3 regions of the Clostridium sp. AF32-12BH genome follow, and region 1 is predicted to be linked to each of the others. Evidence: predicted binding sites of a transcription regulator. Region 1 holds the regulator's gene; each other region holds the start of a gene.
What was found. Region 1 encodes Rex, which represses fermentation and respiration genes when NADH is low (regulators of the CRP and FNR family bind a similar motif). Its sites were predicted from a motif close to ATTGTTAANNNNTTAACAAT; they were not measured.
Positions count from the first base shown of each region.

Region 1 (3,285 bases):
TCAGCCGGCTCATTTCGCCCATATGCGGTGTAATAATAATATTCTCTGTAAAATAACGTGTCAGATACGGATGGGATGCCACACAGTTTAACCCATCTGCATCTAGAACAATCGGCACATAAGCGTCGGACAGAACCGTTTCCAACAGATACTCTGTGTAAGCATCCTGCCCCAGTCCGGGTCCCGCTGCGATCACATCAGCCCAGGCACACTCCTTTTCCAGTATTGTTTGCATGGTCTCTTCTTCATCCGGATCATAGCAGGATACGATTGCCTCCGGAAGCTGCGTCTGCAAGACTGTCCGGTTTTCCGGCACAGTAAGGATTTTCACCAGCCCCGCTCCCGTACGGTATGCGCCAAGCGCTGTAAAATAAGCAGCCCCGCTCATTCCACGGCTTCCCGCGATCACAAGGACTTTTCCAAAAGTCCCTTTGTTGCCGTCTTCCTGCCGTTTGGGAAGCTTGCTTAAATCCTCCGGCGTCAGGACCTTTGCATCCCATCCGCTCTTTAACAGGCTGATCTTTGAGAAGCCGATATCAGCCACCTCAAGTTTTCCAACATATTTTTTTCCAGGATACAATAACAGTCCTGTTTTTGGATATCCAAACGTTACCGTCACGTCGGCAGCCAGTGCTGCTCCCATGATTTCTCCCGTACTTCCATGAATTCCGGATGGTGTATCGACTGCGATCACACCAGCATCACACCGCTCACGTATGCGTTCCAGTATTTCCAGTACTTTTCGGTATTCCCCGGTAATATCGCGGCCAAGACCAATTCCAAACAAGGCATCCAGAATGATGTCGCAATCTGCGTTTTCATATTCTTCTGCCGATAGTTTCGGCACATTTAAATTTTTTGCAATCCGCTTCTGATGTTTCATCTCTTCCGAATCGTACTGCGCATTTCCGGCAAAGAAAAGGCTGACTTCATAGCCGCGTTCCTGCAAAATCCGCCCGGCTGCCACACCGTCTGCCCCATTGTTTCCTGTCCCGCATACCGCAAGAATATGGGCATTTTTTCCCCATCCCCGCTCGGCTGCCATACGTTCTGCTGTCTTAGCAACTGCAAGCGCTGCGCGCTCCATCAAAACCATTGACGGAATCCCGATTTCCCTGATTGTATTCTGGTCGACTGCTTTCATTTGCTGTGCAGTTACTGCATAATTCATGTTCCGCCTCCTTGAATAGGACATCGTTTGCTGCTGTTTGCGCATACGTGCCCGGCAACTCTCATTTTCCCATGTAGCAAAAAACGACAGGCAGGAGAATTCGCTTACCCCTGCCTGCCGGCCCTTGCATTACTGTTCAAAAACCAGCCTGTGAACAATAACGCGCTTCCCCTTCACACGGTTCTGTTATGATTCGCCCTGCGCCTTCTTTTGCTCTTCTTCTTTCTTTCGGTCCTGCATGCTGCATACCCGGTAGGACAAGCGCATCAGGCTTTCCGAAAGATGTACATTTTCAACAACGACATCATCCGGTACATTCAGGTCCACATGCGCAAAATTCCAGATTGCCTTGATTCCCGCATTCACAAGCCTGTCCGCGATTTCCGGTGCTTTCGTCTTCGGGATGGTCAGTGCCGCCATCTGGACGTTATTGTCTTTGATGAACTGTTCCAGATCGTCGACACCACGGATCTCTATACCGCGTACCACAAGACCGATCAGTCTTGGATTGATATCAAACATTCCTTTGATAATGAAACCACGCTTTTCAAAGTTTGCATAATTCGCAATCGCCTGTCCTAAATTTCCGGCACCGATGATGATCAGGTTATGCTGGCGGTCGATTCCAAGAATTTTACCGATTTCTGTATATAAGTATTTTACATTATACCCGTAGCCCTGCTGGCCAAATCCTCCGAAATTATTTAAATCCTGACGAATCTGGGAAGCAGTCACTTTCATCCGGGTACTGAGTTCATTGGATGAGATACGCTCTACACCTGATTCCAATAACTCTCCGAGGTAACGGTAATACCGCGGAAGCCTTGTAATGACTGCTTTGGATATCTCTCTGTTTTCCATGCTGCACATCTCCTATACGTAAACTATTGTAATCTATTATAACCGTTTGCGAAATCTATGTCAATGTTCAAACAATTCCTGAGCAAAAAATACACAGAAAGCCTTTACAAGTGCCAAAAACCTATATTATACTTGATAAGTCTTATAGTAGAAAACGTAACGAAATGGAGTTATCTATGATTTTATCATGCAATCACATCAGCAAAGCATTTGGTACAGATGAAATCCTGTCCGAAGTTTCTTTCCATATAGAAGACCAGGAAAAAGCCGCGATTGTCGGAATCAACGGAGCCGGAAAGTCCACTCTGTTAAAGATCATCGTCGGCGAACTCGCTGCAGATTCCGGCGAAGTTGTCCTTGCAAAAGGCAAAACACTCGGATACCTGGCACAGCATCAGGATCTGGACAGCAGCCGTACCATTTATGAAGAATTAAAAGAAGTCAAGCAGCCCATCATCGACATGGAGCTTGAGATCCGGGAACTGGAGATCCGTATGCAGCATGCCTCAGGCGAAGAACTGGAGCAGATGCTTTCTACATACAGCCGTTTAAGCCATACATTCGAGCTGGAAAACGGATATGCCTGGAAAAGCGAACTGACCGGAGTATTAAAAGGTCTCGGATTCACGGAAGACGAATTTGACAAAACAGTCTCAACCCTCTCCGGCGGTCAGAAGACCCGTGTATCCCTCGGCAAGCTTCTGCTCTCCCGCCCGGATATCATCCTCCTCGATGAGCCAACCAACCATCTGGACATGGAATCCATCGCCTGGCTGGAAACCTATCTCTTAAACTATAACGGTGCCGTGATCATCGTAGCACATGACCGGTACTTCTTAAACCGCGTTGTCACAAAAGTTGTGGAGTTGGAGCAGGGACATGCTTCTGTCTACCTTGGAAATTACACTGCCTACAGCGAAAAGAAAGCCATGATCCGCTCTGCCCAGATGAAGGCCTGGTTAAACCAGCAGCAGGAAATCAAACACCAGGAGGAGGTCATCACCAAATTAAAATCCTTCAACCGGGAAAAGTCTATCAAACGTGCAGAAAGCCGCGAGAAAATGCTCTCCAAGATCCAGGTTTTAGAAAAGCCTGCCGAGATCCAGGATGAGATGCGGATCACCCTGGAGCCAAACATTGTCAGCGGAAACGATGTCCTCACCATCAAAGATCTGAGCAAATCCTTTGGTTCCACCCACCTGTTCTCCCATGTAGATATGGAAGTCAAACGCGGAGAACGGGTTGCCATCATC
Region 1 is NZ_QUEH01000012.1:54,606-57,890, reverse strand. It holds gene DWZ40_RS12725 (NAD(P)H-hydrate dehydratase) at 1-1,171, opposite strand, end outside; gene DWZ40_RS12720 (redox-sensing transcriptional repressor Rex) at 1,358-2,032, opposite strand; gene abc-f (ribosomal protection-like ABC-F family protein) at 2,209-3,285, shown strand, end outside.

Region 2 (3,285 bases), on a different contig from region 1:
AACAATGCCCATCTCATCCAGTTTATCGGTAATCGGTTTGGTATAACCGTTCATATACAGGAAGGAGTCGGTTACGATGAAAGCTCTCTTCTTGCCCATGACATCCTTCAGCTCACTTAAAGCAACCGGCATGCAGCCTTTCTTGAAATATACCTTCTCCGGTGTACGGAACCACAGCATGTTCTCTCTCCTCTCAGCAACCGTCTTAATGTTCAGCAGATGCTTGACACCTACGTTTTCAGATACAGAGTTGCCGCCCCAGGAGCCGCAGCCCAGTGTCAGAGACGGAAGCAGCTTAAAGTTATACAGATCACCGATACCACCGTGAGAAGACGGCGTATTGATCAGGATACGGCAAGTCTTCATGGCAGCTGCATGTTTTGCCATTTTCTCTTTCTCGTTTACATTGATGTAAAGAGAAGAGGTATGACCGTAACCACCATCTGCAACCAGACGCTCTGCTTTGGCGATTGCCTCATCGAAGGTCTGTGCCTTATACATGGCAAGAACCGGAGACAGCTTCTCATGCGCGAACTCCTCGCTGATGTCCACGGACTCCACCTCACCGATCAGGATCTTGGTATCCTCCGGGACCTCAACACCTGCCATCTGCGCAATCTTAAATGCACTCTGACCAACGATCTTTGCATTCAGGGAACCATTGATCAGGATGGTCTTTCTTACTTTCTCAATCTCATCCGGCTTTAAGAAATAACAGCCGCGGTATGCGAACTCTTTCTTTACTGCTTCATAAACCGGAGCAAGTACCGTTACAGACTGCTCAGATGCGCAGATCATACCATTATCAAAGGTCTTGGAATGGATAATGGAGTTAACAGCCAGTTTAATGTCTGCAGTCTCGTCGATGATAGCCGGAGTATTACCAGCACCTACACCAAGAGCCGGTTTGCCGGAAGAATATGCTGCCTTTACCATGCCAGGACCACCGGTTGCCAGAATGATGTCTGCATCCTTCATAACGGTATTGGTAAGTTCCAGAGACGGAACATCGATCCAGCCGATGATGCCCTCCGGAGCACCAGCCTTTACTGCTGCATCCAGAACCACCTTAGCGGCTGCAATGGTGCAGGCCTTTGCACGCGGATGCGGGGAAATGATAATGGCATTTCTGGTCTTCAAGCAGATCAGCGTCTTGAAGATTGCGGTAGAGGTTGGGTTGGTAGTTGGGATTACTGCTGCAACCAGACCGATCGGCTCTGCAATTTTCTTGATACCATATGCCTTATCTTCTTCGATCACACCGCAGGTTTTCATATTCTTGTAAGCATTGTGAATATGCTCTGCAGCATAGTTGTTCTTAATTACTTTATCCTCTACAACGCCCATTCCGGTCTCTTCCACAGCCATCTTGGCTAACGGAATTCGCATCTGATTTGCCGCGATTGCTGCTGCATGGAAAATTTTGTCAACCTGATCCTGCGTATAAGTTGCAAATACCTTCTGTGCTTCACGCATAGCAGCCATTTTCTTTTCCAGTGCTTCTACATTGTCGATGATTTCCGGAACTGCTGTCATCTCTTTCTTTGCCATATTCTTATCCTCCAACGATTTGTGTGAGTGGGGTTTCTTGATCTTTTCCGATATTTTTTTAACGATCAATTCTGTTAGTATTATACCACTCGTTAAATAATTGTCAATATATTTTTATTTTTCTTCCTGTCTTTTTTTTCGTACAGTTTGTATGTATACAATGTACTTTTATTTTCATCTATTTGATATCATATTCTCCTTGTTCCTGTCGGCTTTCAAAACTGCGCGTCTGTCATTTATAAAAATCCAGAAAAACGAACAAATAAAAAAATTTTTACAAAAATAGAAGGATAGAGATCCATTATCTGGACTTCTATCCTTCTATTTTGAACTGCGCTGTTTCTGCTTGTTTTCTACTTGCTCTTTTTACTGGCTGTTTCCGCTTGTTTTCTACTTGTATTTTACTTGCTGTTTCCGCTTATTTTTGCTCATCTTTTCAGTTATCTCGATTTTCCTGATTGTCTGTCTGCGTTTTCACACTTTTCCTGAAATTACTTTTTATCTTTTCCTATACAATTATATCATCAAGATTCCTGCGTCGGTTTCTTTTCTCTGTATCCCAAGGCCTGTTCCAGAGCTTCTTTTTCTTCTGCTCCCAGCAAAACCTCCGTTTCCCCGCGCTCTACATCTTTCAAATACAAATAACAGCCTTCCCGACTGTGAACAGAATTCAGGACAAATCCCGTATTGGTATAATCCAGAAGAGCCAACGCAAAACTCAAATTTCCACCCATGCCTTTAAACGCATTGTATTTTACAATTCCGATTTTCTGGAATGCAGCACGACTGTTTTTATTAGCAGTACGAATGGAATCCTTATTAAAACGATCCTGTGATTTCAGGTCAATGATATCATTCATCTGCTCAATGATCAGATTTTCCATGGTCTCCGCATCTCTTCCACGCATAAAAATATCATATCTGCGATAAAGTTTCCTCATGTTGATCAGACACATAACGGTTACAACCAGTAAGACCAGAGTCAAAACTGCCAATGCTATCAAAAGATAAACCGGGTCAAATCCCAGATTATTTAAAATACTTCCTTCCATATAATAAATCCCGTCTTTCCGTTTTGTGGTTACTCATCTGCGCACTGCGCAAACATATCGTAAATATTCCTCTACTTGTTTCGTATTTCTCTCAGACTTTCCATTTATAAATCCAGTCTGCTGCAAAAAAATGTGTAACCGGTAAAACTACATCGGCTGAATGGATTCGATCAACTCGACAATCCGTTCCAACTCAGCCTCAGAGTAATATTCGATTTCGATCTTTCCTTTTGTTTTATCCTTGCGGCTGATATTCACTTTCGTTCCCATTACGGTTTTCATACGGTTTTCCATATTCTGAAATACAAGTTCAACCGCTTCATCCACTTCTTTCTTTTTCTTTTCTTTCTTTTCCTTGCCCAGTAATTTTACAGCTTTTTCAATTTCCCGGACACTCATTCGTTCCAATTCAACTTTTTTCGCAAGTTCGATCTGCTGCTGCGGATCGCTCAAAGCCAGAAGAGCTCTCGCATGTCCACTGCTGATGCGCCCCTCAACAAGCATCTTTTGAACTTCCGGAGTCAGATTCAACAAGCGCATACTGTTGGTAATCGTTGTACGATTTTTCGAAACTCGTTCTGCAATTTCTTCCTGCTTCAAAGAAAATTCCTGCATCAAACGCTGATAAGCCAACGCCTCCTCGATCGGGTTTAAATCCTCTCTCTGCACATTTTCAATCAGC
Region 2 is NZ_QUEH01000020.1:22,967-26,251, reverse strand. It holds gene adhE (bifunctional acetaldehyde-CoA/alcohol dehydrogenase) at 1-1,551, opposite strand, end outside; gene DWZ40_RS16790 (DUF4446 family protein) at 2,076-2,603, opposite strand; gene DWZ40_RS16785 (ParB/RepB/Spo0J family partition protein) at 2,751-3,285, opposite strand, start outside.
Region 2: the regulator Rex is predicted to act here: its motif matches at 1,640-1,659, upstream of adhE (bifunctional acetaldehyde-CoA/alcohol dehydrogenase).

Region 3 (3,285 bases), on a different contig from region 1:
CAGGGTATCGCATTTCTCAAGCAGGTTGGAAATTACATTTAACTTGTCCGCAACCTTTGCGCCGCCCAGGATTGCTACGAACGGTCTTACCGGATTTTCTACTGCATTGCCCAGGAAATCAATTTCTTTCTGCATCAGATAACCAACTGCGTTGGTACCGCCCTTTGCGGTGATGAATTTGGTTACGCCCTCTACGGAAGCGTGTGCTCTGTGGGAGGAACCGAATGCGTCGCATACATAGTCATCTGCCAGGTCAGCCAGCTCTTTGCTGAACTGTTCGCCGTTCTTGGTCTCTTCTGCGCCGCGGAAACGGGTATTCTGAAGAAGGACAACATCGCCTTCTTTCATCGCTTCTACTGCTTTGGTTGCTGCCTCACCGGTTACGTTGTAATCTGCTACGAATACAACCTCTTTGCCCAGCTTTTCGGACAGGCGTACTGCAACCGGAGCTAAGGACTCACCCTCGTTCGGACCATTCTTTACTTTGCCAAGATGGGAACAAAGAATGACCTTTGCGCCCTCACCGATCAGCTTCTGGATGGTCGGGAGTGCAGCCACGATACGGGTCTCATCGGTGATGACACCATTCTTTAACGGAACGTTGAAATCACAGCGCACCAGCACTCTTTTTCCTTTTAAATTTTTCAGATCATCAATACTTTTTTTATTTAACATGGAGGTAATCCCCTTTCCTGTATCCAAATTTTCTGCATGGCTGCTGTTTGCGTGCTATGCGGGCAGCAACCAATCTTTTTCCAGATTCCCAAATGTAGCACTATAAAGCGAAAAAGGATCCGGTCCACACGTGACCGGACCCTAATCTGAGTCTTTTGTAATAATTTTCTTTAGCAGAAATTATGCCAGCTCTGCGAAGTATTTGATGGTGCGAACCATCTGGCTGGTGTAAGAGTTCTCGTTGTCGTACCATGAAACAACCTGAACCTCGTACAGATCATCTGCGATCTGAGCTACCATGGTCTGGGTTGCATCGAACAGGGAACCGTACTTCATACCGATAACATCGGAAGAAACGATCGGATCCTCGTTGTAGCCGAAGGACTCGCTTGCTGCTGCTTTCATAGCTGCGTTGATATCCTCTTTGGTAACGCCAGCTTTCTTAACAACTGCGGTTAAGATGGTGGTAGAACCGGTCGGCACCGGAACACGCTGTGCAGAACCGATGAGCTTGCCGTTTAACTCCGGAATAACCAGACCGATTGCCTTTGCAGCACCGGTGGAGTTCGGAACGATGTTTGCAGCGCCTGCTCTTGCTCTTCTTAAATCACCTTTTCTGTGCGGACCATCCAGGATCATCTGGTCGCCGGTGTAAGCATGAATGGTGCTCATGATACCAGACTGGATCGGAGCGTAATCGTTCAGTGCCTTCGCCATAGGTGCTAAGCAGTTGGTGGTGCAGGATGCTGCGGAAATGATGGTATCCTCTGCAGTCAGGGTGTTCTCGTTTACGCTGTAAACGATGGTCTTTAAGTCGTTTCCTGCCGGAGCGGAGATAACAACTTTCTTTGCGCCTGCGTCAATGTGAGCCTGTGCTTTCTCTTTGGAGGTGTAGAAACCAGTACACTCTAATACTACATCTACGCCGATCTCTCCCCACGGAAGGTCTGCTGCCTTAGCTTCTTTGTAGATAGTGATCTTCTTGCCGTCAACTGTGATGGAATCCTCGCCAGCCTCTACGGTGTGCTTGCCTTCACCGATGTGACCTGCGTATCCGCCCTGTGCGGTATCGTATTTTAATAAGTGAGCTAACATCTTCGGATCGGTTAAGTCGTTGATAGCCACTACCTCATAACCTTCTGCGCCAAACATCTGTCTGAAAGCCAGACGGCCGATACGACCAAAACCATTGATTGCTACTTTAACTGCCATGATTCATTCCTCCTAGATTGTTAAAAATATGATGATTGTTAAAAACTCATCAACCTTGTTCTTATTGTACCTAATTACACACAAAATAGCAAGCCTTTTTTTGCCATATTGACAAAAACACTTGAATTTTCGTCTTGTTTTTGTCAAAGAAGCCCCTCGGAGACCGGCTCCGAAGGGCTTTCTTTTGTGCTTTGTATACAAAGAACGCTGTTTCTGTATTTTTTCTCGCATCAATCTGTCATGATTTACATCTCATCTTTTACATATCCAGCCAGATTGTAGGCATGATCGGATACACGTTCCAGATTGCTGATGATATCGAGGAAGACGACACCTGCCGATGCATTGCACTCGCCTGCTGACAAACGCTCGATGTGTTTTTCGCGGAGTTCTTCTTCCTGGCTGTCGACATCGTCCTCGTACTGGCTAACTTTTCGTACTGCCTCCATATTTCCATTCTGTCTCGCATCGATGGCATACTGGAACGATTTTAATACGCTGTCACTGATCGAACGCAAATCATCCGATCCGGTAGTGGAAAACTGAAGTCTGTGTTCCACCATATACTGAGCCTGCTCCGCCAGGTTTTCCGCATGGTCACCGATACGCTCGATATCGCTGACACTGTAGAATAAGTTGTTTACAACCTTCTTCTGTTTCTCGGTCAGGGAAAGATTGTCTACCTTGATCAGGTATTCTGTCAGCATCTTTTCCATGTTGTTGATGGTCTGCTCCACCTTAAATACGGTTTCCACCTCATCGGAGTTCACCGTCAGGACTGCATCAATGGCGCGTGTTACATTTTCATAGGTGATCTGGCCCATATGGACTACTTCAAGGGCAGCTGTCTCAACGGCAAAGGCCGGAGACTCAAAAATACGCTCATCCAGATGCTTGAGGGTTGCAGCTGTTTCTGCATCTTCCACAACCGGTTCTTTTTCTTCTTTCTCTTTCACAACGATACCGGAGATTTTTACCAGTACATCTGCAAATGGGAACAGCAGCGTTGTCATGGACAGGTTAAAGATCGTATGGAAGATAGAAATCTGTACCGCATTGATATTCGCCGCCGCAAAAGCCGGACGCAGACTGAAAAAGATAAAACCAATGGTTCCAAACACAATCGCACCGATCACGTTGAAAGTCAGATGCATAACCGCTGCACGCTTTGCGGTACGGGAACCTCCCATACTGGACAGCATTGCTGTTACACAGGAACCAATGTTCTGGCCAAGGGTAATATAGATTGCTGCATTGGTCGTTACGATCCCGTTCATGGCCAGAGTCTGCAAAATACCGACAGAAGCAGATGAACTCTGTAACAGTGCAGTAACCAGTGCACCGATCAGCATACCCAGAAGCGGGTTTCCGCCAAGAACCTCAAACGCTTTTGCAAAG
Region 3 is NZ_QUEH01000019.1:34,711-37,995, reverse strand. It holds gene DWZ40_RS16435 (phosphoglycerate kinase) at 1-675, opposite strand, end outside; gene gap (type I glyceraldehyde-3-phosphate dehydrogenase) at 856-1,887, opposite strand; gene DWZ40_RS16425 (Na/Pi cotransporter family protein) at 2,133-3,285, opposite strand, start outside.
Region 3: the regulator Rex is predicted to act here: its motif matches at 1,922-1,941, upstream of gap (type I glyceraldehyde-3-phosphate dehydrogenase).